DNA from 4 places in the Janthinobacterium sp. PLB04 genome. Region 3 is predicted to be linked to each of the others. Evidence: predicted binding sites of a transcription regulator. Region 3 holds the regulator's gene; each other region holds the start of a gene.
The links. Region 3 encodes sigma-54, which starts transcription at its own class of promoters, with help from an activator protein. Its sites were predicted from a motif close to TGGCANGNAANCTGCTTT; they were not measured.
Positions count from the first base shown of each region.

Region 1: a site for sigma-54 is predicted at 2,957-2,974, ahead of LSO07_RS19645 (urease accessory protein UreD). Genes of this name have one in related genera too.
Region 2: a site for sigma-54 is predicted at 2,629-2,646, ahead of LSO07_RS05945 (beta-propeller fold lactonase family protein). Genes of this name have one in related genera too.
Region 4: a site for sigma-54 is predicted at 3,967-3,984, ahead of urtA (urea ABC transporter substrate-binding protein). Genes of this name have one in related genera too.

Region 1 is NZ_CP088968.1:4,466,125-4,473,513, forward strand. Features, by position in the region: gene ureC (urease subunit alpha) at 1-1,375, opposite strand, end outside; gene LSO07_RS19635 (urease subunit beta) at 1,377-1,706, opposite strand; gene LSO07_RS19640 (urease subunit gamma) at 1,736-2,038, opposite strand; gene LSO07_RS19645 (urease accessory protein UreD) at 2,060-2,926, opposite strand; gene LSO07_RS19650 (two-component system response regulator) at 3,057-5,267, opposite strand; gene LSO07_RS19655 (sensor histidine kinase) at 5,443-7,389, opposite strand, start outside.
Region 2 is NZ_CP088968.1:1,349,948-1,357,336, reverse strand. Features, by position in the region: gene adh (aldehyde dehydrogenase) at 1-1,263, opposite strand, end outside; gene LSO07_RS05945 (beta-propeller fold lactonase family protein) at 1,608-2,564, opposite strand; gene LSO07_RS05940 (TonB-dependent receptor family protein) at 2,769-4,907, shown strand; gene LSO07_RS05935 (substrate-binding periplasmic protein) at 4,965-5,798, opposite strand; gene pedF (cytochrome c-550 PedF) at 5,824-6,309, opposite strand; gene rtcA (RNA 3'-terminal phosphate cyclase) at 6,441-7,389, opposite strand, start outside.
Region 3 is NZ_CP088968.1:811,639-819,027, reverse strand. Features, by position in the region: gene rapZ (RNase adapter RapZ) at 1-187, shown strand, start outside; gene LSO07_RS03515 (enoyl-CoA hydratase/isomerase family protein) at 188-1,273, opposite strand; gene hpf (ribosome hibernation-promoting factor, HPF/YfiA family) at 1,409-1,771, opposite strand; gene LSO07_RS03505 (RNA polymerase factor sigma-54) at 1,841-3,319, opposite strand; gene lptB (LPS export ABC transporter ATP-binding protein) at 3,324-4,079, opposite strand; gene lptA (lipopolysaccharide transport periplasmic protein LptA) at 4,079-4,660, opposite strand; gene lptC (LPS export ABC transporter periplasmic protein LptC) at 4,686-5,297, opposite strand; gene LSO07_RS03485 (KdsC family phosphatase) at 5,340-5,873, opposite strand; gene LSO07_RS03480 (KpsF/GutQ family sugar-phosphate isomerase) at 5,873-6,907, opposite strand; gene LSO07_RS03475 (monovalent cation:proton antiporter family protein) at 6,992-7,389, shown strand, end outside.
Region 4 is NZ_CP088968.1:4,616,848-4,624,236, reverse strand. Features, by position in the region: gene LSO07_RS20300 (Hsp70 family protein) at 1-1,593, opposite strand, end outside; gene LSO07_RS20295 (DUF2760 domain-containing protein) at 1,590-2,168, opposite strand; gene LSO07_RS20290 (transglutaminase-like domain-containing protein) at 2,434-3,033, shown strand; gene LSO07_RS20285 (DUF4349 domain-containing protein) at 3,050-3,838, shown strand; gene urtA (urea ABC transporter substrate-binding protein) at 4,037-5,290, shown strand; gene urtB (urea ABC transporter permease subunit UrtB) at 5,413-7,014, shown strand; gene urtC (urea ABC transporter permease subunit UrtC) at 7,011-7,389, shown strand, end outside.

The DNA of each region.
Region 1 (7,389 bases), 2.8 Mb from region 3:
CCATCTGCGCGGCGGCGATCATGCCGCCTTTTAGAATCATCGAGGGCTTGACGCCGAAGAAGGCCGGCTTCCACAGCACGAGGTCGGCGATCTTGCCCGCCTCGATGGAGCCCACCACATGCGATATCCCATGCGTGATGGCCGGGTTGATCGTGTACTTGGCGACGTAGCGCTTGGCGCGGAAATTGTCGCTGCGCGCCGTATCGGGCGCAAGCGGCCCCCGCTGCACCTTCATCTTGTGCGCCGTCTGCCAGGTGCGCATGATCACTTCACCGACTCGCCCCATGGCTTGCGAGTCGGACGACATCATCGAGATGGCGCCGATGTCGTGCAGGATGTCTTCCGCGGCGATGGTTTCGCGGCGGATGCGCGACTCGGCAAAGGCCACGTCTTCGGCGATCGCCGGGTCCAGGTGGTGGCACACCATCAGCATGTCCAGGTGCTCGTCGAGCGTGTTGACGGTGAAGGGCCGCGTGGGATTGGTCGACGAAGGCAGCACGTTGGACTGGCCCACGGCGGCGATGATGTCGGGCGCATGGCCGCCGCCCGCGCCTTCCGTGTGGAAGGTGTGGATGGTGCGGTCCTTGAAGGCGGCCAAGGTGTGCTCGAGAAAACCGCCTTCGTTGAGGGTATCGCTGTGCAGCGCCACCTGAATATCCATGCGGTCCGCGACGGAAAGGCAGTTGTCGATGGCGGCCGGCGTGCTGCCCCAGTCTTCGTGCAGTTTCAAGCCGATGGCGCCCGCGCGCACCTGCTCTTCCAGCGGCAGCGGCAGGCTGACGTTACCTTTACCCATGAAGCCCAGGTTCATCGGGAAGGCGTCGGCCGCCGCCAGCATGGCGTGCAGGTGCCACGGCCCCGGTGTGCAAGTGGTGGCGGCCGTGCCCACGGCCGGTCCCGTGCCGCCGCCCAGCATGGTGGTCACGCCGCTCATCAGCGCTTCCTCGATCTGCTGCGGGCAGATGAAGTGGATGTGGGTATCGACGCCGCCGGCCGTGACGATCATGCCTTCGCCGGCGATGATCTCGGTGGCGCCGCCAATAGCCAGGGTCACGCCGGACTGGATGTCTGGATTGCCCGCCTTGCCGATGCCGAAGATCAGCCCGTTTTTCAGGCCGATGTCCGCCTTCACGATGCCCCAGTGGTCGAGGATGACGGCATTCGTGATGACGGTATCCATCACCTCGGCAGCGCTGCGCTGCGACTGGCCCATGCCGTCGCGAATCACCTTGCCGCCGCCGAATTTCACTTCTTCGCCGTAGATCGCGTAGTCATGCTCGATCTCGATGAACAGTTCCGTATCGGCCAGGCGGATGCGGTCACCCTTGGTGGGGCCGAACATTTCGGCATACGCGCTGCGGGGAATGCTGGCCATCTCAATCCTTTCCCGGTGGAGTATCTTGCAGTTCGCCCATCACTGCGCCATTGAAGCCGTAGACCTTGCGCTCGCCCGCCAGCGCCACCAGTTCCACCGTGCGCTGCTGGCCCGGCTCGAAGCGCACGGCCGTACCGGCCGTGATATTGAGGCGCATGCCGTAGGCGCGCCAGCGCTCGAAGGACAGCGCAGGGTTGACTTCGAAAAAGTGGAAATGCGAGCCCACCTGGATCGGCCGGTCGCCCCGGTTGGCCACTACCACGGTGGCCGTGGCGCGTCCGACATTCAAGCTGATTTCGCCTTCTTCCAATTTGTATTCGCCTGGGGTCATGACCGGCTCCTGTAATGTCGCTTGTATGGTTAAGGTATCGGGTGGTGCACGGTGACCAGCTTGCTGCCGTCGGGGAAGGTCGCCTCCACCTGGATATCGGGGATCATCTCGGCGATGCCGTCCATGACGTCGGCGCGCGAGAGTATCTTCGTACCGTCCGACATCAGCTGCGCCACCGACTTGCCATCGCGCGCCCCTTCCATGATGGCCGCGCTGATCAGGGCCACCGCTTCCGGATAATTCAACTTCAAGCCGCGCGCCAGGCGCCGTTCGGCCAGCAGCGCGGCCGTAAAAATGAGCAGCTTGTCTTTTTCGCGGGGAGTCAGGTCCATGTCTTTCCTTGTCTTTCCTGATTAAGTGTTCCAGATGCGGGGCACGACGGCGCCGCGCCCCAGCATGGCGGGACGCAGCAGCTGCCAGGCGGCCAGCATGATGCGGCGCGCCGCCTCGCTGTCGCCGCACAGCAGGCGCACCGCCACCAGCGATTTCATGTGCGTGGCGCCAAACGCGGCGCCGTCCGGCACGGCGATCTCGCGCACGGCCGCCAGCACGGCGGGAGAAACGGGCGTGCCGATGGCGATCAGGGTGGCGCACACGGTGTGGCCTCCCAGGCCCAGCGGGCTGGCCATCAGCGCGCCGCCGGCGGCCAGCACGCCCTGCTCCCACCACAGCAGCTTGCCGCCACGGCGGATCTGCACCTGCTGGCTGATGCTGCCCGTATTGAACATTTCGCCCGAGGCGCTGCGGCCCAGGCAGACGATGTCGCAGCCGATGTAGCTGGCGTCGACCGCCAGTTCCACTTCATGGCGCAGGCGCACGCAAGCCTGGTCGAAGAAAATGCTCTCCTGCGGCAGCCACTCGATGGCCGCGCCGCTGGCGGCGCGCAGCATGATGTGCTGGCCCGAGACATGGCCGTTGGCGCGGTACCATTTGGCGGCGCCCGGGGACGTGAGCAAGGCGTGCGCACCCTCGCCCACCGTGGCGTCGACGGCCAGCTGGTCGCCGCCCACCACGCCGCCGGGCGGATGGATGATGATGGCGTGGCAGACGCGATCGCCCTCCGGATACAGGGGCTTTTGCACGCGCAGGGGGCCGCTGTGCGTACGCTCGACGAGGCGGCTGACGCCATCGTGCAGCGCAAAGCCCAGGCGCAAATGCGCCTGCCAGGCGCCGTGAGCGCTGGCCTGCAAAAGCATGGCTGGAGGGGTACTGTCTGGCATGCGGGGCAATCGCGTAAATAAGCGATTACCTAAGCAGGATATGTGCCAGCGTCTGGGGAAATAAAAGTGAGAATCGTGCACCGCACTGCAGCGAACGCACCGGCATGGTGCATCGGCCGCACCGCGGCGCTTAGGCCGCCGCCACGGCCAGGGTGCGCCGTTCGCGCAGCAAGGCCGTGAAGGCTTCCGCGGCCAGGGGGCGGCTGAAGTAATAGCCCTGCATTTCGTCGCAGCCGTGTTCCGTCAGGAAGTCGACCTGTTCGCGCGTTTCCACGCCTTCGGCGATGACGCGCATGTCCAGGTTGTGCGCCAGCGAGATGACGGAACGGGCGATGGCCGCGTCGCTGCTGCTGGTGGTGACATCGTCGACGAAGGATTTGTCGATCTTCAGCACGTCGATGGGAAAGCGTTTCAGGTAGCCCAGGCTAGAATAGCCGGTGCCGAAGTCGTCGAGCGAAATGCCCACGCCGATATCCTTCAGGCGCGTGAGGGCCGCCACGGCCTTGTCCGGATCGCCCATGACGGTGCTTTCCGTGATCTCGATGCCGAGGCAGGCGGGCGCGATGCCGTATTTGCGCAAGGCCGCCTCGACGAACGGCACCGTGCGGTCTTGCGCGAACTGCTTGCCGGACAGGTTGACGGCCACCTTGATGCTGCCCAGGCCCGCGTCGTGCCAGGCGCGGATCTGCGCGCACACGCTTTCGAGCACCCATTCGCCGATGGCCGTGATCGAGCCATATTCCTCTGCCAGCGCGATGAACAGGCCGGGCGGCACCTTGCCCAGCACCGGATTATCCCAGCGCAGCAAGGCTTCCGCGCCCAGCAAGGCGCCCGTGCGCAAGCACATCTGCGGCTGGTAGTGCACTTCGAATTCATCGCGGCCGATGGCGCCGCGCAGCTGCTGCTGCATCGCCAGGCGGGCGCGGATATCGCTGCCCATGCGCTCCGTGAAGAAGGCGTAATGGTCGCGTCCCATTTCCTTGGCGCGCACCAGGGCCGTATCGGCGTGGCGCAGCACGTCGTCGAGGCTGTCGCCGTCGGCCGGGCACATGGCGATGCCGATGCTGGTGGTCAGCGCCAGGCGCTCGCCATCGACGCTGAGTTCTTCACGCAAGCCGGCCAGGATGGTTTGCGCCAGCCCCAGGGTGCGCCCCAGCAGGGCATCGTCCTGCAGCAGGATCTGGAATTCGTCGCCGCCCTGGCGCACCACCGTGTCGCCCTCGCGCACGCAGCCGGACAGGAAACGCGCCACCACTTGCAGGGCCTTGTCGCCCACGGCCTGGCCGTGCGAATCGTTGATGTTCTTGAAGCGGTCCAGGTCCAGGCACATCAGCACCACTTGCTGGCTGTCGCGCAGGGCGTTCGCGCGCGCCTGTTCGAAGCGCTCGCGCAGCAGCACGCGGTTCGGCAAGCCCGTCAGCGCGTCGTGGTAGGAAAGGAAATCGATCAGATGCTGCTCGGCCTTGCGCTCGCTGATGTCGAGGAAGACGCCGATGTAGTTGACGACGGCGCCATCGGGCCCGTGCACGGTGGAGACGCTGAGCAGGCAGGGATAGGTGTCACCGCTCCTGCGCCGCGTCTGCACCTCGCCCGACCAGCAGCCGCTGCTGCGCAAGCCCTGGCGCAGGGCCAGCAGCACCGCCTCGCCCGTGTATTCGGCGTGCAGGCGCAGGATGTCCGTGCCCACCACTTCCTGCGCCGCGTAGCCGGTGATGCGCGTAAAGGCGGGATTGGCCGTGACGATGACGCCGGCAGGATCCGTGATCAGGATGGCGTCCTGCGTCGCTTCAAAGACCTGGCCCGACAGGCGCAGCAATTCTTCATTGGCGCGGCGGATCTGCACTTCGCGCGCCAGAGTGCTGGCCACCTGTTCCAGTTCGGCCGTGCGTTCGGCCACGCGCCGCTCCAGGTTGGCGCGCTCCTGCGCCAGCTGCAGCTGCGCCCGCGCCAGGCGCACGTGGGCATCGGTGCGGGCCAGGATTTCCTCGGCCTGGAAGGGCTTGGCGATGAAATCGACGGCGCCCAGCGCGAAGCCGCGCACCTTGTCGTCCGTATCGTACTGGGCCGACAGGAAGATCACCGGCACCTGGCGCAGGGACGGTATTTCCTTCAGGCGGCGGCACACTTCAAAGCCGTCGAGGCCGGGCATGCGCACGTCGAGCAGGATCAGCTCGGGCGGGCGCGCCTGGGCCGTCCACAGGGCCAGTTCGCCGTTCGGCGCCTGGCGCACCGCATAGCCGGCGCCGCCCAGCAAATCGCTCAACAGCTTCAGCGAAGCCGGCGTATCTTCAACGATCAGTACTTCGCCCTTCGAGTTCACTTCCGAAAAATCGCGGTGCATGTAGCAGTTCTCTCAGCTTTGGATGAGGCGCGGCGATCCGTTGCCGCGCTGGACAAGACATTTCTTTGCGATGAACTACGTACTATCATCATAATCTTTATTGCAATTTAGCACCATCCATCGGTGGCACTTAGCCCGTCTTTTCATCGAATCCGATGTTGTCAGCCCACACTTTTCAAGCGTGCGCCGGCGCGCCCTCACTCTCCAGCAAGTCGCACAGCTGGCGGTACTGATGCTGGTCGAGCATGGCTTGCAGCGGCGCCAGCACGGGCGCAGCCGCCGGCGGCAAGTCACCCAGCAGCAGCGCCACCCTGGCCAGGTTCAATTCGCGCAGCGCCACCAGCAAGGCCGCGCGCTCTTCACCTGCCAGCAGCAGCAAGTCTCGCGCCCGCAGCGCCGGCGGCGCCTCGGGCACCGGCGCCGCCGGCAGCGGCACTGGCACCTGCACGGGCGCTTCCGCCGCCTGCGCGGGTATGCTGAAACGGAAGGTGGCGCCCTGCCCAGGCATCGATTCCACTGTCAATTCGCCTTTCATCAATTGCACGAATTCGCGCGAAATGGCCAGGCCCAGGCCCGTGCCATCCTTCGGTCCCGCGCTGTCGGCCTGCACGAAGGGTTCAAAAATGCGCTGCTGGTCCTCCGGGGCGATGCCGATGCCCGTGTCGCTGACGGCAAACGACAGCATCCATTGATCGCCATCGCGCCGCTCAGCGCGCACGCGCAAGGTGACTTCACCGCCGCCGGCAAATTTGACGGCGTTCGACATCAGGTTCAGCAGCACCTGGCGCAAGCGCGTCGCGTCAAGCACCACGGCCACCGGCAGGTTCGCGCAATCGAGGCGCAGGGCCAGGCCCTGCTGCTCGGCGCGCATGCCCAGCATGTCCATCACTTCCTGCAGCAGGGGCGCCAGCGCCGCCACGGCCGTCTGCGCGTGCAGGCGTCCCGCCTCGCCCTTCGACAGTTCGAGGATTTCATTGATCAGGGTAAGCAGATGATTGCCGGAGCGGTGGATGATGGCCAGGTTGCGCTTTTCATCGTCCTGCATGTTGGGCGAGGCGGCCATCAGGCGCGAAAAGCCGATCACGGAATTCAAGGGCGTGCGCAGTTCATGGCTCATGTTCGCCAGGAAGGTGCTCTTGGCGCGGTTCGCCGCCTGCGCCTGGCTGACGGCCACCGACAGGGCGCTCGTGCGCTCGGCCACCAGTTCTTCCAGGTGATGGCGGTGGCGCAGCAGTTCCAGTTCGGCCTCGCGGTGCGCCGTGATGTCGTAGTTCGAGCCCACCAGGCGCATGGGCTGGCCCTGCCCGTCGCGGAAGATCACGGCATCGGCCTTGATGTAGCGGATGGCGCCATCGGGCCACAGGATGCGGTACTCGTGCGTGAACGCCTGGCCGGCTCCGAGCGCGGCGCGCAGGGCTTCCTTGGCGGCCGGCACGTCGTCGGGCATCAGCGCCGCGCGCCAGATCGCCGCGGGTGCCATCCTGCTGTCCGCATCGGCCTTGAACTGCGCGTACATCTGCTCATCCCACTGCAAGGCATCGTTGATGACGTTCCAGTCCCAGATACCGATGCTGGCCGCGCCGGTGGCCATCTGCACGCGCTCCTCGCTGCGCTGCAGGGCGCGGTAGCGGCTATCGAGCAGTGCCACCATGTCGCGGATGGAGCGGTACAGCGTGCGCAGTTCGCCCAGGAACCAGGCTTTCGGCGGCGTGCCGAATGCTTCGCCCTGCCCCGCCTTGATGCCGGCCGCATACTGGCCGATCGCCTTTAGGGGCTTGAGCATCAGACACCACATGAGCAGCCAGACGCTGGCCACCAGGATCACGTCGAGCGCCACGATCATGGCGCCGATGCCCAGCGCGCGCTGCTGCAGCTGCGCGTGCAGCAGCGCCGGCGTCGCATACACGGCCACGCTGCCGATGACCTGTCCGCCCATGGTCACGGGGCGCCGCTGCACCAGCCAGTCGGGCTCCGCGGACAACGAGGAAAAGCTGTCGATGGCGCCGCTTGCAGTGCGGCGCAAGACCAGCGCCTCCTTGCCGATGCCCGGCGTCAGGGAACTGGCCACCAGGTCGCGCTTGCCCAGCATGCTGCGCATGATGGCCTGCATCTGCTTTTCATC
Region 2 (7,389 bases), 540 kb from region 3:
CGCCAGCGCGTCGGCCTCATCCTTGAAGGTGGTCACGGACACGACGGGTCCGAAGATCTCTTCCTGGAAGATGCGCATCTTGTTATGCCCCTTGAACACGGTCGGACGCACGTAGTAGCCGCCTTCCAAGTCGCCCGCCTGCGTGTTGCGCTCGCCGCCGGCCAGCACTTCCGCGCCTTCCTGGCGGCCGATGTCGAGGTAGGACAGGATTTTTTCCAGCTGCTCCTGCGAAGCCTGCGCGCCGATCATGGTGGACGAGTCAAGCGGGTTGCCCTGCTTGATGGCGGCCACGCGCTTCAAGGCACGTTCGATGAATTTCTCGTAGATCGATTCCTGGATCAGCACGCGCGATGGGCAGGTGCACACTTCGCCCTGGTTCAGCGCGAACATGGCAAAACCCTCCAGGCACTTGTCGAAATAGTCATCGTCGGCATCCATCACGTCTTCAAAGAAGATGTTCGGCGACTTGCCGCCCAGCTCCAGAGTGACGGGAATCAGGTTTTGCGCGGCATAGCCCATGATCAGACGGCCCGTGCCCGTTTCGCCCGTAAAGGCGATCTTGGCGATGCGCTTGCTCGAGGCCAGCGGTTTACCCGCTTCCAGGCCGAAACCGTTGATGATGTTCAGCACGCCCGGCGGCAGCAGGTCGCCGATCAGCTCGATCAACACCATGATGGATGCCGGGGTCTGCTCGGCCGGTTTGAGCACCACGCAATTGCCGGCGGCCAGGGCTGGCGCCAGTTTCCACACGGCCATCAGAATCGGGAAATTCCACGGAATGATCTGCCCCACGACGCCCAGCGGCTCATGGTAGTGGTAGGCATAGGTTTCCGCATCGATTTGCGCGACGGAACCTTCCTGCGCGCGGATACAACCGGCGAAGTAACGGAAATGGTCGATGGCCAGTGGAATGTCGGCATTCATCGTTTCGCGGATCGGCTTGCCGTTATCGATGGTTTCCGCCGTGGCGATCAGGCTCAGGTTCTGTTCGATGCGGTCGGCGATGCGGTTCAGGATATTGGCGCGCTCGGCCGGCGAAGTCTTGCCCCATGCCTCCTTGGCGGCGTGCGCGGCATCCAGCGCCAGCTCGACGTCTTCCGTCGTGGAACGGGCGATTTCGCAAAACGGCAATCCTGTGATCGGCGTGATGTTAGGAAAGTATTCACCTTTTACTGGTGCAACGAATTTGCCGCCGATGTAATTGTCATAGCGTTGTTTGAAGGGATTGGCTACGCCCAGTTTGCTGATGTCTGCGAGATTCATGTCGTCCTCTATCGGGTTAATTAGAATGGAATTACTTAATTAAAATCAAACGTCCTGGTACAGATGGGGTGAGTACACGGAGTCTTCCGCAAATGCCGTGCCAGCTCGCCATCCCACTACAAACTTAGCCGGTTTTATCCCTGTTACAAGGGCGCGACATCAAACCCGGCACGTTTTTCAGCGCAGGCCACCTGCTTGGGTGGGGACGTGGGCCTGTTTGCATTTTGAACAAGGTGAAGACGTCCTGTTCCAATCCGGGCCAGCCCTGCGGCATCTCCCCTGCGCCGCTGCACAATGGAACAGGTGTACCAGACTGGAACACCTGCGCCTGTGCCACCAAGGAATCAACGAATCACCACGCCCCAGGGCAATTCGCCCACGGCAATATCGGCCACCTTGCGCGCGCTGGCCGTGTCGATGACGGACACACTGTTCGAACGGCCATTGGCCACGTACAGCTTGGCGCCGTCGGGCGTGATGGCCATGTTCCACGGGCGCTTGCCGACGGCAATCGTGGCCGTCACTTGATTGCTGGCCGTGTCGATCACCATCACCGTGCCGTCCGTGCCATTCGAGACATACACTTGCTTGCCATCGGGATGGACCACGATGCCATTCGCATTCTCGCCCGCTGGAATGGTGGCAATCGCCTTGCGCGCGGCCATGTCGATCACGTAGACGGCATTGACCAGTTCGCACGCCACATAGGCGCGGTCCGAGTCCGGGCTGAAACCGATGCCGCGCGGACGCAGTCCCACGGCGATGGACGCGACCTGGCGGCGTTGCGCCACATCAATGACATCGACTTGCTCCGCCTCTTCCGCACTGACCAGCAGCCAGCGTCCATCCGGGCTGAAGACGGCATGTTCCGGATTGCGTCCCTGCACTTTGATATCGGCGAGCAAGGTAGCTGTCTGGCCATCGAGCAAGGCCACGCTATTGCTTTCCTCGACGGCCACTGCCACGTAATGACCGTCCCGGGAAGCGCTGACGCCTTCGGGCGATTTGCCCAGCGCCACCGTGCGCACGGGCGCGCCGCCCGCGTTATCGATCAGCAACAAGGCACTGCTGGCGGCATCCGTGACAAACAATTGCCGTCCGGTGGGGTCGGCGGCAATGCCGCGCGGCCGCTTGCCTGCCGCGATTTGACGCACCACCTGGTCGGTCGCCGTGTCGATCACGCTCAAGGTGCCCGACTTTTCATTGGGAACATAGGCAAAGGGAGCGGCCTGGAGGGCGGTGCTGGCGAGCGCCGGCAACAGCCAGCAAACCTGGCGCAAGCACGAGAAGAAGTTGGGCATAATCACCTTTTCAATGGCAAAACACAGGAAAAGCGCGCGGCATCGGCGCATCTGCCCATTGCTGTATGCAAACGCCGTGCCACTGATACGCGTATAATTTCAGCCCACCAATGGAGACATGGCAGGCATATTGCTTGATACACCTACGCAGACCTGTACCGCGCACGCGATCAAGCAGGCTTTTATTCACATTGGAGAATCCGCATGCAGCACCGTTTCCGCCTGAACACCATCGCCAGCCTGTTTGTCGCCGGCAGCGCCACCCTCGCCCCCCACGTCTTTGCCGCCGAGTCAGCTGACCTGGCCGCCGGACAACTGATGGATACGGTGGTCATCAGCGGCAGCCGCATCGCCCATCCCAGCCAGGAAGTGCCGGCCTCGATCGACGTGGTCGACAGCGCCCGCATCCAGGATGGCCAAATCCGCGTCAACGCGTCGGAAGCGCTGGCCGCCGTGCCGGGCCTGGTGGCGCAAAACCGCCAGAACTATGCGCAAGACTTGCAGATCTCGTCGCGCGGCTTCGGCGCACGCTCGGCCTTTGGCGTGCGCGGCGTCAAGCTGATCAGTGATGGCATTCCCGCCAGCATGCCCGACGGCCAAGGCCAGGCCGCCACTTTCAACCTCGATACAGCCGAGCGCATCGAAGTATTGCGCGGGCCATTTTCTGCCATCTACGGCAACCATTCGGGCGGCGTGATCCAGCTGTTTTCCAGGGATGGACAAAATCCCCCGTCCGTCGAACTGAATGTGACGGGCGGCAGCTACGGCACCAGCAAGGTCGATCTCTCGGCGCAAGGCCAGGCAGGCGGCATCGGCTACGTGCTCGACGGTTCGCGCTTCCGCACGGACGGCTTCCGCGACCATAGCGCCGCCACGCGCGAACAGGCGTTCGGCAAGATCACCGTCAAGCCCACGGCGGACAGCAAGCTGACCATCGTCGCCAACAGCCTGCATCAAGGCAATACGCAAGATCCGCTGGGCGCTACCTGGGCCACGTTTGCCGCCGACCCGCGCGCCGGTGAGGTCGACGCGACGGATACGCAAAACCCGAAACGCACCCTGGCCGAACGCTACAACACCCGCAAGAGCATCGACCACCAGCAAATCGGCGCCACCTATGAACAGTCGTTCGGCGATGACCGCCTGCATGTGATGGTGTATGGCGGCAACCGCGACGTGATCCAGTACCAGGCATTTACCAAGGGCTTCCAGGCGCCGGCCAGCCATTCGGGCGGCGTGGTCGATTTCCGGCGCCAGTTCTATGGCATCGACACCAACTGGCTGCACGTGAACCAGCTGGCCGGCGGCAAGCTGAGCACCACCATCGGCATCGATTACGGCCGCTCCAGCGATGACCGTACCGGCTACGAAAACTTCATCGGCAATAGCTTTGGCGTAAAGGGCAAGCTGCGCCGCGACGAGCAGAATGTCGTGTCCAGCCTCGATCCGTATATCCAGGCAGAATGGCAAGGCGGCCCGTGGCTGCTCAACGCAGGCGTACGCTACAGCAAGATGAAAGTGGCGGTCGACGACCATTTCCTCAGCAACGGCAACGATAGCGGCAGCCTGGAGTTCAGCCACACGACACCGGTGCTGGGCCTGCTGTACAAGCTGACGCCGAACGTCAACGTCTACGCCAGTGCCGCGCGCGGTTTCGAAGCGCCTACGTTGAACGAACTGTTTTACTCGGGCACGGGCGGCGGCTTCAATTTCAACTTGAAACCAGCGACCAGCACCAACCTGGAAGCCGGTATCAAAGCCAGGATCAATAACAATACGCACGTCAACGCGGCCGTGTTCCAGATCAAGACCAACGACGAACTGGTGGTCGACAAGTCCAGCGGCGGGCGCACCAGCTATCGCAATGCAGGCAAGACCTTGCGCCAGGGCATGGAAGTATCGCTGGACTCGAACCTGCCATATGGCTTCACGACAAAATTGGCGCTGACCAGCCTGCACGCCGTGTATGACCAGGCGTTTGGCGGCGTGCGCGAAGGCAGCCGCTTGCCGGGCGTGCCCAGCGCCAACTTGTTTGCGGAACTGGCCTGGAAAGATACACTCGACCGTTTTGGCGCAGCGCTGGAAAGCGTGGCCAGCAACCAGGTCTATGCGGAAGACAGCAACAGCGAAAAACCGGCACCCGGCTATACGGTGTTCAATGCGCGCTTCAACGCCAAACAAACCGCGGGGAATTGGCGCTTCAAGGAGTTTGCCCGCCTGAACAATCTTTTCGACAAGACCTACGTGGGTTCCGTCATCGTCGGCGACAGCAACAAGCGCTACTATGAAGCGGCGCCGGGACGCAACTGGTTGCTGGGCGTCAGCGCCCAATATAGTTTCTAAAAATAAAAAGCCCGCGCATCGATCGATGCACGGGCTTTTCAACTCAAGCACGCTACGTCAGGGCCGTGCTTCCTTCACGCCATATTTTTCAAAGATGGCTTTCAATTCACCGCTGGCCGCCATCTCGTTCATGGCCGCCTGCAGCAACTTTGCCACGTCGAGCTGCTGGCGGCTGACGGCCAGGCCCACGGCCCAGCCGGCACGCGGCAAGCGGGCGAACGCCACTTCGCTCATGGGGAAAGCGGGATCGCTTTTCAGCACCGATTCGATCTCCGAACGGTTGGCCAGCACGGCATCGAGTTGCCCTGCCTGCAATTGCTGCAAGGCTTCGGCGGCCGTGTCGAAGATGCGCACGTCGTCGCGGTACTTGCCATTGTCTTCGCCCAGCATCAGCATGGCCGCGATCGATACTTTTTCCACGCCGATGCGCTTGCCGGCCAGCGAAGCGACGCCATCGAATTGCGGCACGGCTTGCGCGCTGCGCGCCAGACGCACGGTTTCCACGTAATACGGCGCGAAGATCTCGACCTTGTCGTTATCCGCCATCAACTTCTTGTCGACCGGCACATGCAGCATCACATCGGCGGGACCATAACCAAGGTAATGCCCCTTCCACACCATATTGCGCAAATCGTCGTTGAGATTTTCGCCAGCGGGAAATGGCAGCAAGCTCAGTTTCAAACCCAGCTTTTTCGCCAGCGCTTCGGCGATGTCGATATCGATGCCCGCCCCCTTGTCGGAAAACGGCGCGAACTCGTTATACACAGCCACTTTCAGGCTGCCCGACTGCTGCACTTTTTGCCAGTCGGCGCGCGCCGGCGCGGCTGCGCACAGCGCCAGGCAGGCGAGCGAGATCATCGCGCGCGCGCCCCGGAATTGAAATGAACGCATGGGACTCCTTTGTGATCAGTTCGACTTAATTCGACTCGCGGCGAGTTTCCAGATAGGTCTTGATGGCCCACATGGCTTCCTGGTTGAACACGCCTTCGAACGGCGGCATGTACACAGCGCCATTGCGCACCTTACCGTGGCGTATGGTGGTCAGGTAGTAATTGTCCGTCTCCTTGTAGCACGCCTGTTTCTTTGTCTCATTCTTGATACCGAAGCAATCGCGGTCCAGCTGGCGCAAGTCCGGCGCGATGCCGCCCGAGATGGCTTCGATGCCGTGGCAGCGGGCGCAATTCTGGTTGTAGGCCGAGGTGCCCACCGTCAAGGCCAGCTTGTTGCCCCGATACGGGTTTTGTTCGAGCCACTTGTCGCCCACCTTGGGCAAGCCCGTGGTATCGACGCCTTGCGGCGTGACATTGCCGTGCGCATAGGCATGCGGCAAGGTCAGCAGGGAAGTGAGGGCAACGGCGCCGGCCGCCGCCACGCCGAGCAGGGTACGAATGGAATAGGTCATGCTGGTCTCCTTGGTTTTTTTAGTGAATATCCAAGAAGAGCAAATGCCATGCCATGCGTCTATGCCCCACATCCAGCCGCCCATGTATCAATTTGGAACAGCTGCAACACGTAGTTGTGTCAGCGCGCGCCTCAGGCGGCGGCCACCTTGCAGATGCTGCTCCGCTCCTGCTGCGCGAAAGTGATACGCACGGGTAAAAACCGGGCAATCACCTCGGCATTCGTCAGCGCATGCTGCGAGACCTTGTTGCAACTGAAGGTACCGCCGCCGGCCAGCGCCATGGGCAGCAAGAGCTGGTCGGCCAGGTGCTCGCCGACGGCCGCGTCCGTCTTGAGATAGGCACGCACCTCGTTCAACAGGCGCTTGGCCACCGATTCGGCCAGCAAGGACTTTTCACCGAAAGAAGTAAACACTTCCGTGACATGCTCATGCTCGAGCGTCAGCAACAAGACATTGCCCGGTCCCTGCTCCGCCGGCAAGCCGACGAGGCGCAACTGCTTGCCGCTCCAGCCCATGCCCCCGGCGACGCGCTCGAGTTCGCGCTGCGCCACCTGCACATGCACGCCCGCCACCACGCTTTCCGCATACCCCGCCTTCCGTTCGCCGCGCTGCAGCAGTTGAATCGGCTGCAAGCGCTGGCACGGTTGCACGGTGGCCATCACCTCGCCGCCGCCCGCAGGATGAAAGCCGTAGCGTTGCAGCGTCATATCCACCTCGGCCCCCATCTGTTCCAGGACACGGCCATATGCGCGCTGCAGGAAATGCACGGGCGGTGCCATGGCATTGTGCGTGCCGCCACTGATGCGCACGGTGGACGGCCCATCCGCATGCAGCAGGGCCGGCAACAGGGTTTGCAATACCAGAGTGCAACTGCCCGCGCTGCCGATGGCAAAGCGGTAGTCGCCGCCGCGCAGGGGACCAGGCACGAATTCCAGGCTCGAGGCGCGCAGCGCCACCGGCGTCGTGCGCGCCCCGCAGATGGCGGTTGCCGCCTGCACAGCCAGCAAATGCTGGCGCAGCAAGCCGGGCTTTTCCCGCCCCGCGCGAATGTTAATCAGCCGAAACGGTTGCCCCGTGATC
Region 3 (7,389 bases):
GCTGGCCGACATCCGCGCCTTCATCGAGAAATGGTTGCCGTCATTCAAGTCCGACAACCGCAGCTACCTGACGGTGGCCCTGGGCTGCACGGGCGGCCAGCACCGCTCCGTGTACATGGCGGAGCGGCTGGCGCAGTATTTCGGCCCCAACGAGCGCGTCGTCCTGCGCCACCGCGAACGCAGCTAATTAGTCGAGGTGGCGCAGGGGATGCGCCGCGGCTGGCCAGACGGGGGCAAAGAAGCGCGCCACCATGGCCGCATCGACGTCGTCCAGGTTGGCAGGGTTCCAGCGCGGTGCATTGTCCTTGTCGACCACCAGCGCGCGCACGCCCTCGAGCACTTCGCCATGTTCGAAATTATGACGTACCACCGTGCGCTCCAGGCGCAGGCAATCGGCCACGCCCAGGTGGGCGCCCCGCTGCAGCAATTCCAGGGTCACCGACATCATCAAGGGCGAACGCAGGCGCATGGCCGCCAGCGCCTTGGCCGCGAACGCGCTGTCATCCTGCGCCAGCGAGGCCATGATGGCGGCCACGGAAGGGGCGCTGAAATGGCGGTCCAGCGCCGCGCGCGCCGTGGCCAAGGGAGATACCCCCGCCTCGGCCTGGAAAGGCGCCGCCAGCGCCTTGATGGCCACCGGCAAGGCCTCGCCCCGCGTCGATTCGAACAGGTCCAGCAGCGCCCCCATCTGCGCCTCAGGCACGTAGACATCGGCCAGCCCCGTGTACAGGGCATCGGCCGCGTTGATCGTCAAGCCCGTCAAGCCCAGGTACAGGCCCAGCTGGCCGGCCAGGCGGGATAGAAAATAACTGCCGCCCACGTCCGGAAACAAGCCGATATTGACTTCCGGCATGGCCATGCGCGTGCGGCCCGTCACGATGCGCAGGCGGTTGCCCGGCCCGGCTTGCGCCACGCCCATGCCGCCGCCCATCACCACGCCATCCATCACGGCGATATACGGTTTCGGGTAGAAATGAATTAAATGATTTAAAGCATATTCTTCCGTAAAGAAATCTTCCAGCAAGGCACTGCCGCCTTGCGGCGTGGCCAGGCCCGCATCGTAAAAGAAACGGATGTCGCCGCCGGCGCACAGGGCTTTTTCACTGCTGGAGCGGATCACCACGGCATCCACCTGCGGATCGTCGCGCCAGGCCAGCAAGGCCGCGCTCAGGGCGCGCACCATCTCCAGCGACAGGGAATTCAAGGCTTTCGGACGGTCGAGCACGATATGGCCCGTGCGGTTGCGGATGGAAGTCTGGACGAAATCGCTCATGGCAGGCAGGAAAGAAGTGAAAGTGCAAACATTTTAGCCCCTGCGCGGCGAACATTGCGCTCAAAAGGTCCAGGCGCAAAAAAGGGCGCAAGATGTGCGCCCTTAGTTGATCACAACTGCTGGAAGCGGGTGGCCTTAGACGGCGACGACGGCTTCTTCCTCGGAGTTGTCTGGCAGATGCTTGATCGCCTCTTTACCGTGCCCTTGCACTTTGGTTTTGTATTTCATCACTTGCCTATCGAGCTTGTCGATCAGGGTATCGATCGCGGCGTACAGGTCGTGCGCCAAGCTTTCCACATAGACAGTCTTGCCGCTCAAACGCAGGTTGACTTCAGCCTTTTGACGTTTTTCTTTCTCTTTGAGGTTATCCACGGTCAGAATCACGGCGATATCGATGACTTGATCGAAATGACGTTTCACGCGCTCCAGCTTCGTTTGTACGTATTCACGGATGGCTGGTGTCACTTCGAGATGATGTCCGCTGATGGTGAGATTCATACACACTCCTAAAGATGATCGGGTTCGTGCGGTCCATCCTATCCGGCCCGCAGAGGAACCGAAAAAAACTTACAAACACTTACGCAGGCTCACTGGCGGAATTTTCAACGCTTCCCGGTATTTGGCAACAGTACGTCGCGCAATCACCATGCCTTGTTCCCCCAGCATGTCCGCAATCTTACTGTCGGATAAAGGATTTTTAGGGTCTTCTGCTCCTGTCAGTTGCACGATCAATGCCCGTATCGCCGTCGATGACGCTTCGCCCCCCGCTTCGGTGGCGACGTGGCTACCAAAGAAATATTTCAACTCGAACATGCCGTGCGGGGTCAGCATGTACTTTTGAGTTGTTACCCGCGAGATAGTACTCTCGTGTAAACCTAGTGTATCAGCTATTTCACGGAGCACAAGGGGACGCATGGCAACGGCCCCATGCGAGAAAAAGTTCTTTTGTCTTTCTACTATCGCCTGCGCCACGCGCAGGATCGTGTCGAAGCGCTGACGCATATTCTTGATCAGCCACTTGGCTTCCTGCAACTGTGCGCCCATGGCGCCCTCGCCCTTGCCCTGCTTGAGCAAGTTGGCGTACATGGCATTGACGCGCAGGCGCGGCATGACATCGTTGTTCAGCGTGACTTGCCAGCCATTGCGCGCGCGCTTGACGACGACGTCGGGCACCACGTAATCGGACACGTCCGAGGCGAACACGGCGCCCGGATGCGGATTGCACTGGCGAATCACCGTCTGCGCTTCGCGCAAGTCTTCATCGTCGCAATCGAGGGCTTTTTTCAGCTTGTTGAAATCGCGCTGGGCAAACCAGGCCAGGTGCTTTTCCACGATGACGAGGGCCATGCGGCGCGTCACCATGGCGATGTGCGGCAAGCGCTTGATTTGCAGCGCCAGGCATTCGGAAGCATTGCGCGCGCCCACGCCGGGCGGATCGAAACTTTGCAAGAGAGACAAGGCCGTGCGCATCTCGTCGGCGTCGATTTCCAGCTCTTCCGGCAGGCGCGCCAGGATGTCGTCGAGCGACTCTTCCAGGTAGCCATTGTCGTCGAGCGCGTCGATGATCAGCTCGACCAGCGCGCGGTCGCGCAATTCAAGCACCGTCACGCGCATCTGCTCCATCAAGTGTTCGCGCAGGGTGCAGTGATGGGCTTCGAGTTGCGGGCGCGAATCCTCGTCGTCGGGCGCCTTGCCGCGGCTCGCCTCGCTCCAGTCGCTGTCGCCGCCATCCGCAGCGGCCGGACCCTCGCCGGCATCGCCATCAAAGGTTTCCGCTTCGGCCGGCGCTGCGGGCGCTTCCTGGCCCGGCGGCTGGGGCGGCGCTTCGGCCGGCGCGGCCGTGGAACTCAAGGCGCCATCGGACAGCAGGCGCAGCGAACGGTCGAGCGGATCATCGAGGCGTTCGAGCAAGGGATTGTCCGTCAGCAGTTGCTCTAGTTCCTGGTGCAATTCCAAGGTAGACAATTGCAACAGGCGTATCGATTGCTGCAACTGCGGCGTCAGTGCCAGGTGCTGCGAAGTGCGCAGCTGCAATGATTGTTTCATTGGCTTACATGCGGAAGTGTTCGCCCAGATAGACCCGGCGTACCGACTCGTTCGCGATGATGTCGTCGGGGCGTCCCGACGCCAGTACCGAGCCCTGGTTGATGATGTAGGCACGGTCGCAGATACCCAGCGTCTCGCGCACATTATGATCGGTGATCAGCACGCCGATATTGCGCTCCTTCAAGAAACGCACGATGCGCTGGATCTCGATCACGGCGATCGGATCGACGCCGGCGAACGGTTCGTCGAGCAGCACGAAACGGGGATCGGTGGCCAGCGCGCGGGCGATTTCCACGCGGCGGCGCTCACCGCCCGACAGGGACAGGGCCTGGTTCTCGCGCAGCTTTTCAATCTGCAAGTCGGCCAGCAATTTATCCAGGCGCACCTCGATCTCGGCCTTCGTCAGCGGACGGCCTTCGACGGTCTGGATTTCCAGCACGGCGCGGATATTGTCTTCCACCGTCAGCTTGCGGAAGACGGACGCTTCCTGCGGCAGGTAGGACAGGCCCATCTGCGCGCGGCGGTGGATCGGCAGGCTGGAGATGTCCACGCCGCTGATATCGATGCTGCCGCCATCGGACGGCACCAGGCCGACGATCATGTAGAACGAGGTGGTCTTGCCGGCGCCGTTCGGGCCCAGCAAACCCACCACTTCGCCGCATTCGACTTGCAGCGAGACATCATGCACGACTTGCCGCTTGCCATAGGTTTTTTGCAGCCCGCGAACGATCAGGGTGCTGCCGCAACGAGTATTGTCCATTATTTCTTTCCTGGCGCAGGCGTGGCCGGCGCTTTCTCCGCCGCCGGTGCCTTGGTTTTCGGCTGGATCACCATGCGCACGCTGCCGCCATCCGGGGTGCTGGTGCCGCTGTTGGAATTTTCCATCGCAAACACTTCCTTGCGGCTGTCATACGAGATGAAGGCGCCATTGGCCACGTCGGTCACTTTCGTGCCTTCCAGGCGCGTCAGCTTGGCCCTGGAAAACAGTTTCACCACTTCCGTCTTGTTGTCGTATTCCACGCGCTCCGCTTCGCCTTCCACCCACAGGTCGCCCGCGCCATCGCGCTTCTGGCGGAAGGTGGCGAGCTTGCCGGGATCGGCCCAGAAGGTAATGAACTGGTAGCCTTGCGGATCTTCCGTGATCACGGCGCGGCCCGCCTTCATGGTCAGGGTCCCCTTGACCAGCACGACGTCGCCCGTCAGGGTGCGTACCTGCTTGATGTCATCGACGTGGCCACTGCGTGCCGTGATGACGGCTTCCTTCTCGGAATCGGCCTTCTCGGCATGCGCCACGCCCATGATGGCCAGGGAAAATACGGTCAACAGCAAGATGTTCTTCATAGTATGGTTTCCTTGTTTCATTCTGTCATTTTGCCGCCGCGGCCGGGCGCGGTTTCGGCGGGAGGACCATGCGCAGCGCATTCTGCACTTCCACCACGCCGGTGGCGTTATTCGCTTTCATGCCGATGCCATTGAGACGCGAGGTGCCCGTCAGGATATCGACAGGCACGTCCGTTTCCATTCTTTCCTCATCCGGGAACACCGTCAGCGCTTCCGTCTTGACTGTCAGGTTCTGCGCCTTCGGACTGGCCACGCGGTCGATCACGACATTGCGGTGCAGTTGCAGCCGGGTATTGTCCTGGTCGATATGCGCCAGTTCCGCATTCATGTTCATCGGTGGCATGCCTGGCGTGAGCTTGCGCACGAAGGGCCGGTCGATATCGGACGAATCGTCCAGCGGATAATGCGTGAGCTTGGTGCCCGACACGATATAGCTGGGTTTTCCCGTCAAGTCCATGCGCACCATGCTGAAATTGGTAATGAAATAGTCGGGCTCATCCAGATGCTTGCTGGCCGTGATGTCCTGGCTATTCTTGTTCATCACCTCGAGCAGCCAAAAGCTGCCCAGCGCGACAACAACCGCGCCCAGCACGGTAAAAATCATGCGCCAGCGATGGGCGCCTCCTGGCTTACGCATAGGGCTTCACTCTTTCAAATGTCACTGGCGAGGCGGCGCGCCTCACTCCAGGAACGGCGCCATGACGCGCGCATAATTGTCCTGGGCACGCAGCAGGAATTCGCAGATCTCGCGCACCGCGCCGCGGCCACCGCCGGCCTGCGTCACATGGTGGGCCAGGCCCTGCACTTCCGGGCGTCCGCCCGGCACGCTGACGGCAAAGCCGACGCGTTTCAGGATGGGCGCATCGATGACGTCGTCACCGATATAGCCGCATTGCTCTTCTGTCAAGCCCGTCAGCGCCAGCAGTTCGCGAAACGGCGTCAGCTTGTCGTGGCCGCCCTGGTGCACGTGAGTAATGCCCAGGTCTTGCGCGCGGCGCGCCGTGATGGCCGAGCGGCGCGCGCTGATGATGGCCGTCTGCACGCCCGATTCCTGCAGCAGCTTGATGCCCAGGCCATCATACACATTAAACGTTTTCATCATCTCGCCGTCCGGGCCGAAATGCAGGCTGCCGTCGGTGAGCACGCCATCGACGTCAAAGATCATCAGTTTGACCTTGGCAGCGCGTGCCAGGTTGTCCGCGACGCTATCCATCAGATCACCTTCGCTTGCGTCAGATCATGGATATGCAGCGCGCCCACCAGTTTGCCGTCAGCATCGACGACCAGCATCTGGTTGATGCGGAACTGCTCCATCACGGCCACGGCGTCCACGGCCAGGCGTTCGGGCGCGATGCTGCGCGGCTGCGCATGCATGACGTCGCGGATCGCCACTTGCGTGAAATCCTGCACGCGCTCGAACATGCGGCGCAAGTCGCCATCCGTAAACACGCCCACGGGGCGGTTGTCCGCGTCGACGATGGCCGTCATGCCCATGCCTTTCTTCGTCATTTCTTCCAGCGCCTGCAGCAAGGAAGCCTGCACAGGCACTTTCGGCACGCGTTCGCCGCTGCGCATGACGTCATGCACGTGCGTGAGCAGGCGACGGCCCAGGGCGCCGCCCGGGTGCGAGCGGGCGAAATCTTCTTCCTTGAAGCCGCGCAAGTCGAGCAAGGCCACGGCCAGCGCGTCGCCCAGGGCCAGGGTGACGGTGGTGCTGGCCGTCGGCGCCAGGTTCAGCGGACAGGCTTCTTTCTCAACAGAAATATCCAGGTGCACGTCAGCCAGCTGGGCCAGGCTCGAATTCGGCTTGCCCGTCATGGAAATCAGCACGCCACCCATGCGCTTGACGACGGGCATGATGGCCATCAGTTCCGACGATTCGCCGGAGTACGATATGGCAATAAAAGCATCTTCCGAGGTGACCATGCCCAGGTCGCCATGGGCTGCTTCGGCCGGATGCACGAACAGGGCCGGCGTGCCGGTGGAAGCGAGGGTGGCGGCAATCTTGCGCGCGATATGGCCGGATTTGCCGATGCCGGAGACGACGACTCTTCCTTTGCATTGCAACAACATCGCCACGGCGCGGCCCACGCTGTCGTCCGTGGCCAGGCGCGCGTGCAGCGCAACGATGGCGTCGGACTCGATCTGCAAGGTGGTGCGGGCCAGCGCGACGGCGCGCTCGGTCGTCGCTTGCATGTCAATTCGATCAAAAGCTTTCAGCATTGTTTTTTCATGGGTTACACTCATGCCCAAAGTATAAACGAATTAGGAAAGCAAAAAACTTGCCAGTCACAACAAACAACGATTTCCATTGACCGCACCGGGCAACCCATGTTTTCCTCGCTTGAACTGACCCTGATGTTACTCGGCAGCGCCGTGCTGGGCGTGGTCGCTTTCAGAATGTTGCATTTGCCGCCCATGCTGGGCTACCTGGCCGTCGGCATCGTCATCGGCCCCCACGCGCTGGGCCTGGCGGCGGAAAACGAGGCCAGCCACACTCTGGCCGAATTCGGCGTCGTCTTCCTGATGTTTTCCATCGGGCTCGAGTTTTCCCTGCCCAAGTTCCTCGCCATGCGGCGCATCGTCTTCGGCCTTGGCATGGCGCAGGTGGTCACCACCATCATCGCCACCGTCTTCTTCGGCTGGTTCGTCGGACATTACCTATCCGCCTACATCCACCTGAGCTGGCAAGCCGCCTTCGCCTTGGGCGGCGCGCTGGCCATGTCGTC
Region 4 (7,389 bases), 2.6 Mb from region 3:
CACCAGGCCGAATTGCTGGCCTGGCAGTTCCAGTTCGCTGCCTTCTTCCATGCCGAACGGCGCCACGCACAGGGCCTGGATAGGCGGTTCCATGCCGGGGATGGCCGGCATGGCCGATTCGATGGCGACATAAAAGGCGCTGGCCGTGCCGCCGCGGATGCGCACGCCATGGCCGCGCCGCACGTAGCTGTAGTAGGCCGCGCCGCGCGCCACGGCCAGGTCCAGGTCGGCCCCGGCCAGCATGCGCGCCGGTTCCGCGCCTTCCATGTACAGCCAGTCGTTGACGGTGGCCATGATGCGCTGCACCAGCAGGTCCGACTTGAAGACGCCGCCGTTGAACAGCACGGCCGTCGGGTGCAGGAAGCTGGCGCCGTCCACCTGGCGGCCGGCAAAGCCTTCCAGCTCGCTGGTGGCCGCCACCTGGCGGCCCAGGAACGCGGCCAGGTGGCGCGTGATGGCCGCATCCTGCGCATACGGCAAGCCCAGTTGCGTCAGGCCGGCGCGCGTGCGCACGGCAGGACGGCTCGATGCTTCCACTTGCGGGAAGAAGCCGTCGAGGATGAAGGTGGACACTTCCGCGCGCGTCAGTTCCGTGCGGATGGAGCCGCCGATCAGTTTCGAACCGCGGCTCGGCACGACGATGGGCGCCACATCGAGGCCGCTGTCGGCCAGCAGGCTTTCCTTGGCGCTGCGGCAGCCATAGGTCAGCGCGCGCATCTGCCAGGCGTCCAGCTGGGTGCCGTTGGCGGCCAGCTTGCGGGCCACCAGGTGGGCCAGCGCCAGGTCCATATTGTCGCCACCCAGCAGGATGTGTTCGCCGACGGCCACGCGGTGCGGTTCCAGCACGCCGTCGCGCTCGAGCACGGCGATCAGCGAAAAGTCGCTGGTGCCGCCGCCCACGTCGACCACCAGGATGATGTCGCCCGGCTTGACTTCCTTGCGCCAGCGGCCTTCGCTGGTCTGGATCCAGCTGTACAGGGCCGCTTGCGGCTCTTCCAGCAGGGTCAGCGAGGTGTAGCCGGCCGCCTGCGCCGCTTCCATCGTCAGCTCGCGCGCTGCCGGGTCGAACGAGGCGGGAATGGTGACGGTGATTTCCTGCTCGGCGAACGGTGCTTGCGGGTGGGCGTTGTCCCAGGCCTGGCGCAAGTGCGTCAGGTAGCGCGTGGCGGCCGTGATGGGCGAAATGCGCGCGACTTCGGCTGGCGCGTCGTTCGGCAAGATCGCCGCGCGGCGGTCCACGCCCGGGTGGCACAGCCAGCTTTTCGCGCTCGACACCAAACGGATCGGCGTGGTGGCGCCGCGGCTGCGGGCCATTTCGCCAACGACGAACGGCGCTTCGGCTTCCTCGGTGACCCAGGGCAGGGCCAGGTCGCCCGCCGCCACTTCATCGGCGTGCGGCAGGTAGACGAACGATGGCAGCAGCGACAGCTCTTCGACGGTGCCCGGCGCCGACAGTTGCGGCACTTTCAGCACGCCATGGCTGGACTTTTCGCCGTCGCTCTCGACCAGGTTGACATATGACAGGGCGCTGTGGGTGGTGCCCAGATCGATGCCGATGGCGTAGCGCGGGGTAGGGTTGATCGTGTCGCTCACAGTTCCACCTCGGCCGGTGCCAGGATGGCGGCGTCGTGCTGCTCGCTCAGTTTCGGCAGGCGCACGCTGGAGGCGCGCCAGCCGCGGTGGCTGAGGGTACCCGTGAACGGCGCGGAGCCGACCACGTTGCCCGTCAGGCGTACCTGGGCGGAGTCAAAACCTTCCTGCAGGACGATGCGGCTGCCTTCGGCTTCCTGGCGCACGGCCTCGATGGTGAAATACTCGCGCATGACCTTGGCGCAGCCTTCATGCACCACGCGGGCGGCCGCGCCGATATCGGCATCGGCATGGCTGCCCAGGTTTTCCTGGGTGAAATCGATCAATCGCGCTTCGCGTTGCAGCAGGGCCAGCAATTGCAGGGCCGCGTCCGGCGTCGCTTCCTTCAAAATGACGGGCGCGGCGGCTGGCGCCGGGGCAGGGGCCACTGGCGCGACGGGAGCGGCGGGCACCGCCTCGGGCAAGGCCAGCTTTTCCACGCGGGCCGCATAGGCGGCGTCCGACAGGGTGCTGAAGAAGGCGCCGAAAGCCAGCGGGACACGGCGCCAGAACGATGGGTGCGACGATGATGTGCTCATAGGGAACTCGTTTCTCTGATCTGTAGGGAGGCGTCGGCGGCGCGCCGGAGGGCAGGTCCGCTTCGCAGGGTAGTGCATGTGCCGCGCCAATATGGCCGGCTGCGTTTGCCCGCATGATACCAGCTACCGGGCCACCGCCAAAGTCGCCGCCCCCCGCGCAGTAAGGCTGAGGCGTGGTTTTTCTTTGTTCCTGCGCAAGGAAACGCTCGATTTCGTGCCGTTTCGACTAGAATCGCGCATTATCTTTTTGCATGACCTTGACGCCATGTCTACCGACTTTTCCCCGTATCTAGCCAGCAGCACTTACATCGACAGCGACCATCCTGCCGTGCGCGCCAAGGCGGCTGCACTGGCGGCAGGCGCGGTGGGCGACGCCGCCATCGCGGCCCGCTGCTTTGCCTTCGTGCGCGACGAGATCGCCCATAGCTGGGACTACCAGCGCAATCCCGTCACCTGCCGCGCTTCCGATGTCTTGCAGCATGGCACGGGCTACTGCTATGCGAAGAGCCATCTGCTGGCGGCGCTGCTGCGCGCCAACGGCATTCCTGCCGGCCTGTGCTATCAACGCCTGGCCGTGGGCGAGGTGGGGCCGCCGTTCTGCCTGCATGGCTTGAACGCCGTGTATCTGCAGGAGTTCGGCTGGTACCGCATCGATGCGCGCGGCAACAAGCCCGGCGTCGCTGCCGCCTTCACGCCACCACGGGAACAGCTGGCCTTTCCCGTGCTGGCGCCCGAAGAGCGCGACTTGCCGGAAATCTGGCCGGAACCGTTGTCGCAGGTGGTGGCATCCTTGACCTGCCATCCGACCGTGCAGGATGTGGCGGCGCACTTGCCCGATATCGAATTGTTGCCGCTGCAAAAATAATCCAAAGAAAGAAGTCATGAAAAAAATATCCATATGCCTGTTTGGACTGTTGCTGCTGGCCGGCTGCGGCAGCAAGGGCGAGAGCGGCGGGCAGTCGAGCGCCGCGCGTCTCGAAGGCAAGGAAAAGGGCAGCGAGTTCCTTGCCTATGAACATAATGTCAGCGTCGATACGCGCGAGGCGCAAGTGCGGCCCCTGTATGAAAAAGTGGTCGCCGCCTGCAAGGCCGATACGGAAAACGGCTGCCTGCTGCTCGATTCCAGCGTCGATAGCGGCCGCTACGTGCATGCGCGCATCAGTATGCGCGCCAAGCCGGCCGGCATCAAGAAGCTCGTCGCGCTGGTCGCGGCCGAAGGCGACGTCACCAGCCAGGGCACCAAGGTGGAAGACCTGGGCCGTCCCGTGCTCGACAGCAAGAAACGCCTGGAAATGCTCAAGCAATACCAGGCGCAATTGCAAGACCTGGAAAAACGCTCGGGCACCAACGTCGATGCCCTCATCAAGGTGACCAAGGAACTGGCCACCGTGCAAGTGGAACTGGAGCAGGCGACGGCCGCCAATGCGCTGTTGATGCAGCGTATCGATACGGACTTGTTGAACGTGGCCATCAGCGCCGAAGGCAGGCAATCGTTCTGGCGGCCCGTCAAGCGCGCGCTGGGCAATTTCACGGAAAACCTGTCGGAAGGCGTGGCCAACGCCATCACGGCCATGGCCTACATCCTGCCGTGGCTGATCGCCTTCGTGCTGCTGTTCCCGCTGGGCCGCAAGTGCTGGCGCCGCCTGCGTGGAGCTCCGCGCAAGGATTGATGCCGGGATTGCTGCGTCCTGCGCACCGTTTTACGGCAATTTGAAACCTGGCTGCACAGTCCTTGTGCAGCCAGGTTTTTTTTCGTGCGGCGAGCGCCGCTTGCACCAAGGCGGACGCCTGCCGGTGCTGGCATGCATTCTGCTTTAACAACATGGCAGACCCAGCTCGACCCCCACGAACCCATCACAGGAGTCCCCATGTCACGACGCATCATCCTGAAAGCGGCCGCCGCCGGCGCACTGGCCCTGGCCATGTCCACCACCATGCAGGCAGCCTTGGCCGCCGACACGATCAAGGTGGGCATCTTGCACTCCCTGTCGGGCACCATGGCCATTTCCGAAACGTCGCTCAAGGATGTGGCGCTGATGACGATCGCCGAGATCAATGCCAAGGGCGGCGTGCTGGGCAAGAAGCTGGAAGCCGTCGTCGTCGATCCCGCGTCGAACTGGCCCTTGTTCGCGGAAAAAGCGCGCCAGCTGGTGGCGCAGGATAAAGTGGCTGTCGTGTTTGGCTGCTGGACATCCGTGTCACGCAAATCCGTCTTGCCGGTGTTCAAGGAACTCAACAGCCTGCTGTTTTACCCGGTGCAATACGAGGGCGAGGAGCTGGAAAAGAATGTGTTTTATACGGGCGCCGCACCGAACCAGCAGGCGATTCCTGCCGTGGAATACCTGATGAGCAAGGATGGCGGCGGCGCCAAACGCTTCGTGCTGCTGGGCACGGATTACGTGTATCCGCGCACCACCAACAAGATCCTGCGCGCCTTCCTGAAAAGCAAAGGCGTCAAGGATAGCGATATCAGCGAGGTTTACACGCCGTTCGGCCATGCCGATTATCAAACCATCGTCGCCAACATCAAGAAGTTTTCCACGGGCGGCAAGACGGCCGTCATTTCCACCATCAATGGCGATTCCAACGTGCCGTTCTACAAGGAACTGGGCAATGCGGGCTTGAAAGCCACGGACGTGCCCGTCGTCGCGTTTTCCGTGGGCGAGGAAGAGCTGCGCGGCATCGATACCAAGCCCCTGCTGGGGCACTTGGCGGCGTGGAATTACTTTGAATCCGTCAAGAACCCTGTCAATACGGCCTTCATCAAGCAGTGGAAAGCGTATGCCGTGGCGCAAAAGCTGCCGAACGCGGGTTCGGTGGTGACGAACGACCCGATGGAAGCGACCTATGTGGGCATCCACATGTGGGCGCAAGCCGTGGAAAAAGCGAAATCGACGGACACGGACAAGGTGATCGCCGCCATGGCCGGCCAGAGCGTCAAGTCGCCGTCCGGTTTTACCCTGACCATGGATCCGACCAATCACCACTTGCACAAGCCCGTGATGATCGGCGAGATCAAGGCTGATGGGCAATTCAATGTCGTGTGGAAAACCAAGGAACCGATACGCGCCCAGCCGTGGAGCCCGTTTATCAAGGGCAATGAGGGCAAGCAGAAGTTGTAGGCGCTATCACCCACCAGCAAATGCCGGGGTCGGACCCTGAGGGACTAGGCGTCCCCATCCGACCCCAGTCCTCGCCTTTGGGGTAAGTGCTCGCCCCGTGCAGTTTTTCCATGGAACTTACAATGAGGTTCGTCCCCAAACTGCTGGTCCTCGCCTGCCTGTTGCTATCCTCGCTGGCGCAGGCCGCCATTCCTCCCGATCTGCTCAAAGCGCTATCCGGCGACGATCCCGACATCAGGATCGCGGCCGTCGCCCAGATCGCCGCCCTGGCCACGCCCGAGGCCGCCCGTGTGCTGCAAGCCTTGCAGGACGATCAGTTATATGCGGCCCCCGACGGCAAGGTGTATATCGTCGACGGTGAACAGGCATATGAGCCGGCAAGCGGCCAGAGCGTGCCGCTGCCCGATGGCATCGATGGCGTGATGGTCAACAACCGCTTGCGCGCGGCCGTGGCGGGCGCCTTGTCGGGGTTGAAACTGCTGGCGCCCGAGCGGGCCACGCGCCTGGCCGCCGCGCAGGCGCTGCAGCAATCCGTCGATCCCGCACAGGTCCCCCTGATACGCACTGCGCTGGCGCAGGAAAACGATGCTGACATCAAACAGATATTGCAGGTGCTGATCGCCAGCGCCAACCTGCACGCGCCCGACGCCGCCACGCGCAAGGCCGCCGTGCAGGCGCTGGCGGGCAGCAGCGATGCGCGCCTGTTGCCCGTGTTGCAAGCCATGCTGGAGAAAGGACCAGATGGCAAGGCCGGCGAGCTCGACGAATCCGTGCAGCTGGCCGCTATCGAGACCATGCGCCAGATCAAGGGACGGGTGGCGCGCATGGAGTTCGCCGGCAATGTGTTCTACGGCATTTCGCTGGGCAGCGTGCTGCTGCTGGCCGCGCTGGGGCTGGCCATCACGTTTGGCTTGATGGGCATCATCAACATGGCACATGGCGAATTGCTGATGATAGGCGCGTACACGACCTACCTGTGCCAGCTGTTCTTCCGCAGCTATCTGCCTGGCTTGCAGGATGCGTATCTGCTGGCCGCCTTGCCGGCCGCCTTTTTTGTCGCGGGACTGGTGGGCGTGATGCTGGAGCGCACGGTGATCCGCTGGCTGTATGGCCGGCCGCTGGAAACCCTGCTGGCCACCTGGGGCATCAGCCTGATCCTCATGCAGGCCGTGCGCACGGTCTTCGGCGCGCAAAACGTGGAAGTGGCCAATCCCGCCTGGATGTCGGGCGGCGTCACCGTGCTGGGCGGCCTCGTGCTGCCGTACAACCGCCTGGCCATCATCGCCTTTGCCATCGTCGTCGTCGTGGCCGTATGGCTGATCTTGAACAAGACGCGGCTGGGACTGTTCGTGCGGGCCGTCACGCAGAACCGCCGCATGGCCGATTGCGTGGGCGTGGCCACGGGCAAGGTCGACATGCTGACCTTCGGTCTCGGTTCCGGCATCGCGGGGCTCGGTGGCGTGGCCCTGTCGCAGCTGGGCAATGTGGGGCCGGATCTGGGCCAAAGCTACATCGTCGATTCCTTCATGGTGGTGGTGCTTGGCGGCGTGGGCCAGCTGGCCGGCACCGTGATCGCCGCGCTGGGGCTGGGTGAAGTCAACAAATTCCTCGAACCGGTGGCGGGCGCCGTGCTGGCGAAGATCGCCATTCTGGTGTTCATCATCATTTTCATCCAGCGCCGGCCGCAGGGCCTGTTTGCCATGAAGGGACGCAGCGTCGAATGACTACCTCCTATCAAATCAAGCCTGGCCTGTTCACGCGGCCCGTCTGGCTGGCCATCGCCGGATGCACTGTGCTGGCGGCGTTGTTGCCGGTATTTAACCTGGCGTTTGCCGAAGGGCATGCGCTGCATGTGTCCGCCTATACGGTGGCGCTGGTGGGCAAGTTCATGTGCTACGCGCTGGCCGCGCTGGCGCTGGACCTCGTCTGGGGCTACACGGGCATATTGTCCCTGGGCCACGGCGTGTTCTTTGCCCTGGGGGCGTATGCGCACGGCATGTATCTGATGCGCGCCATCGGCGACCAGGGCCAGTACCACAGCAGCCTGCCCGACTTCATGGTCTTTCTCGACTGGAAAACCTACCCCTGGTACTGGGCGT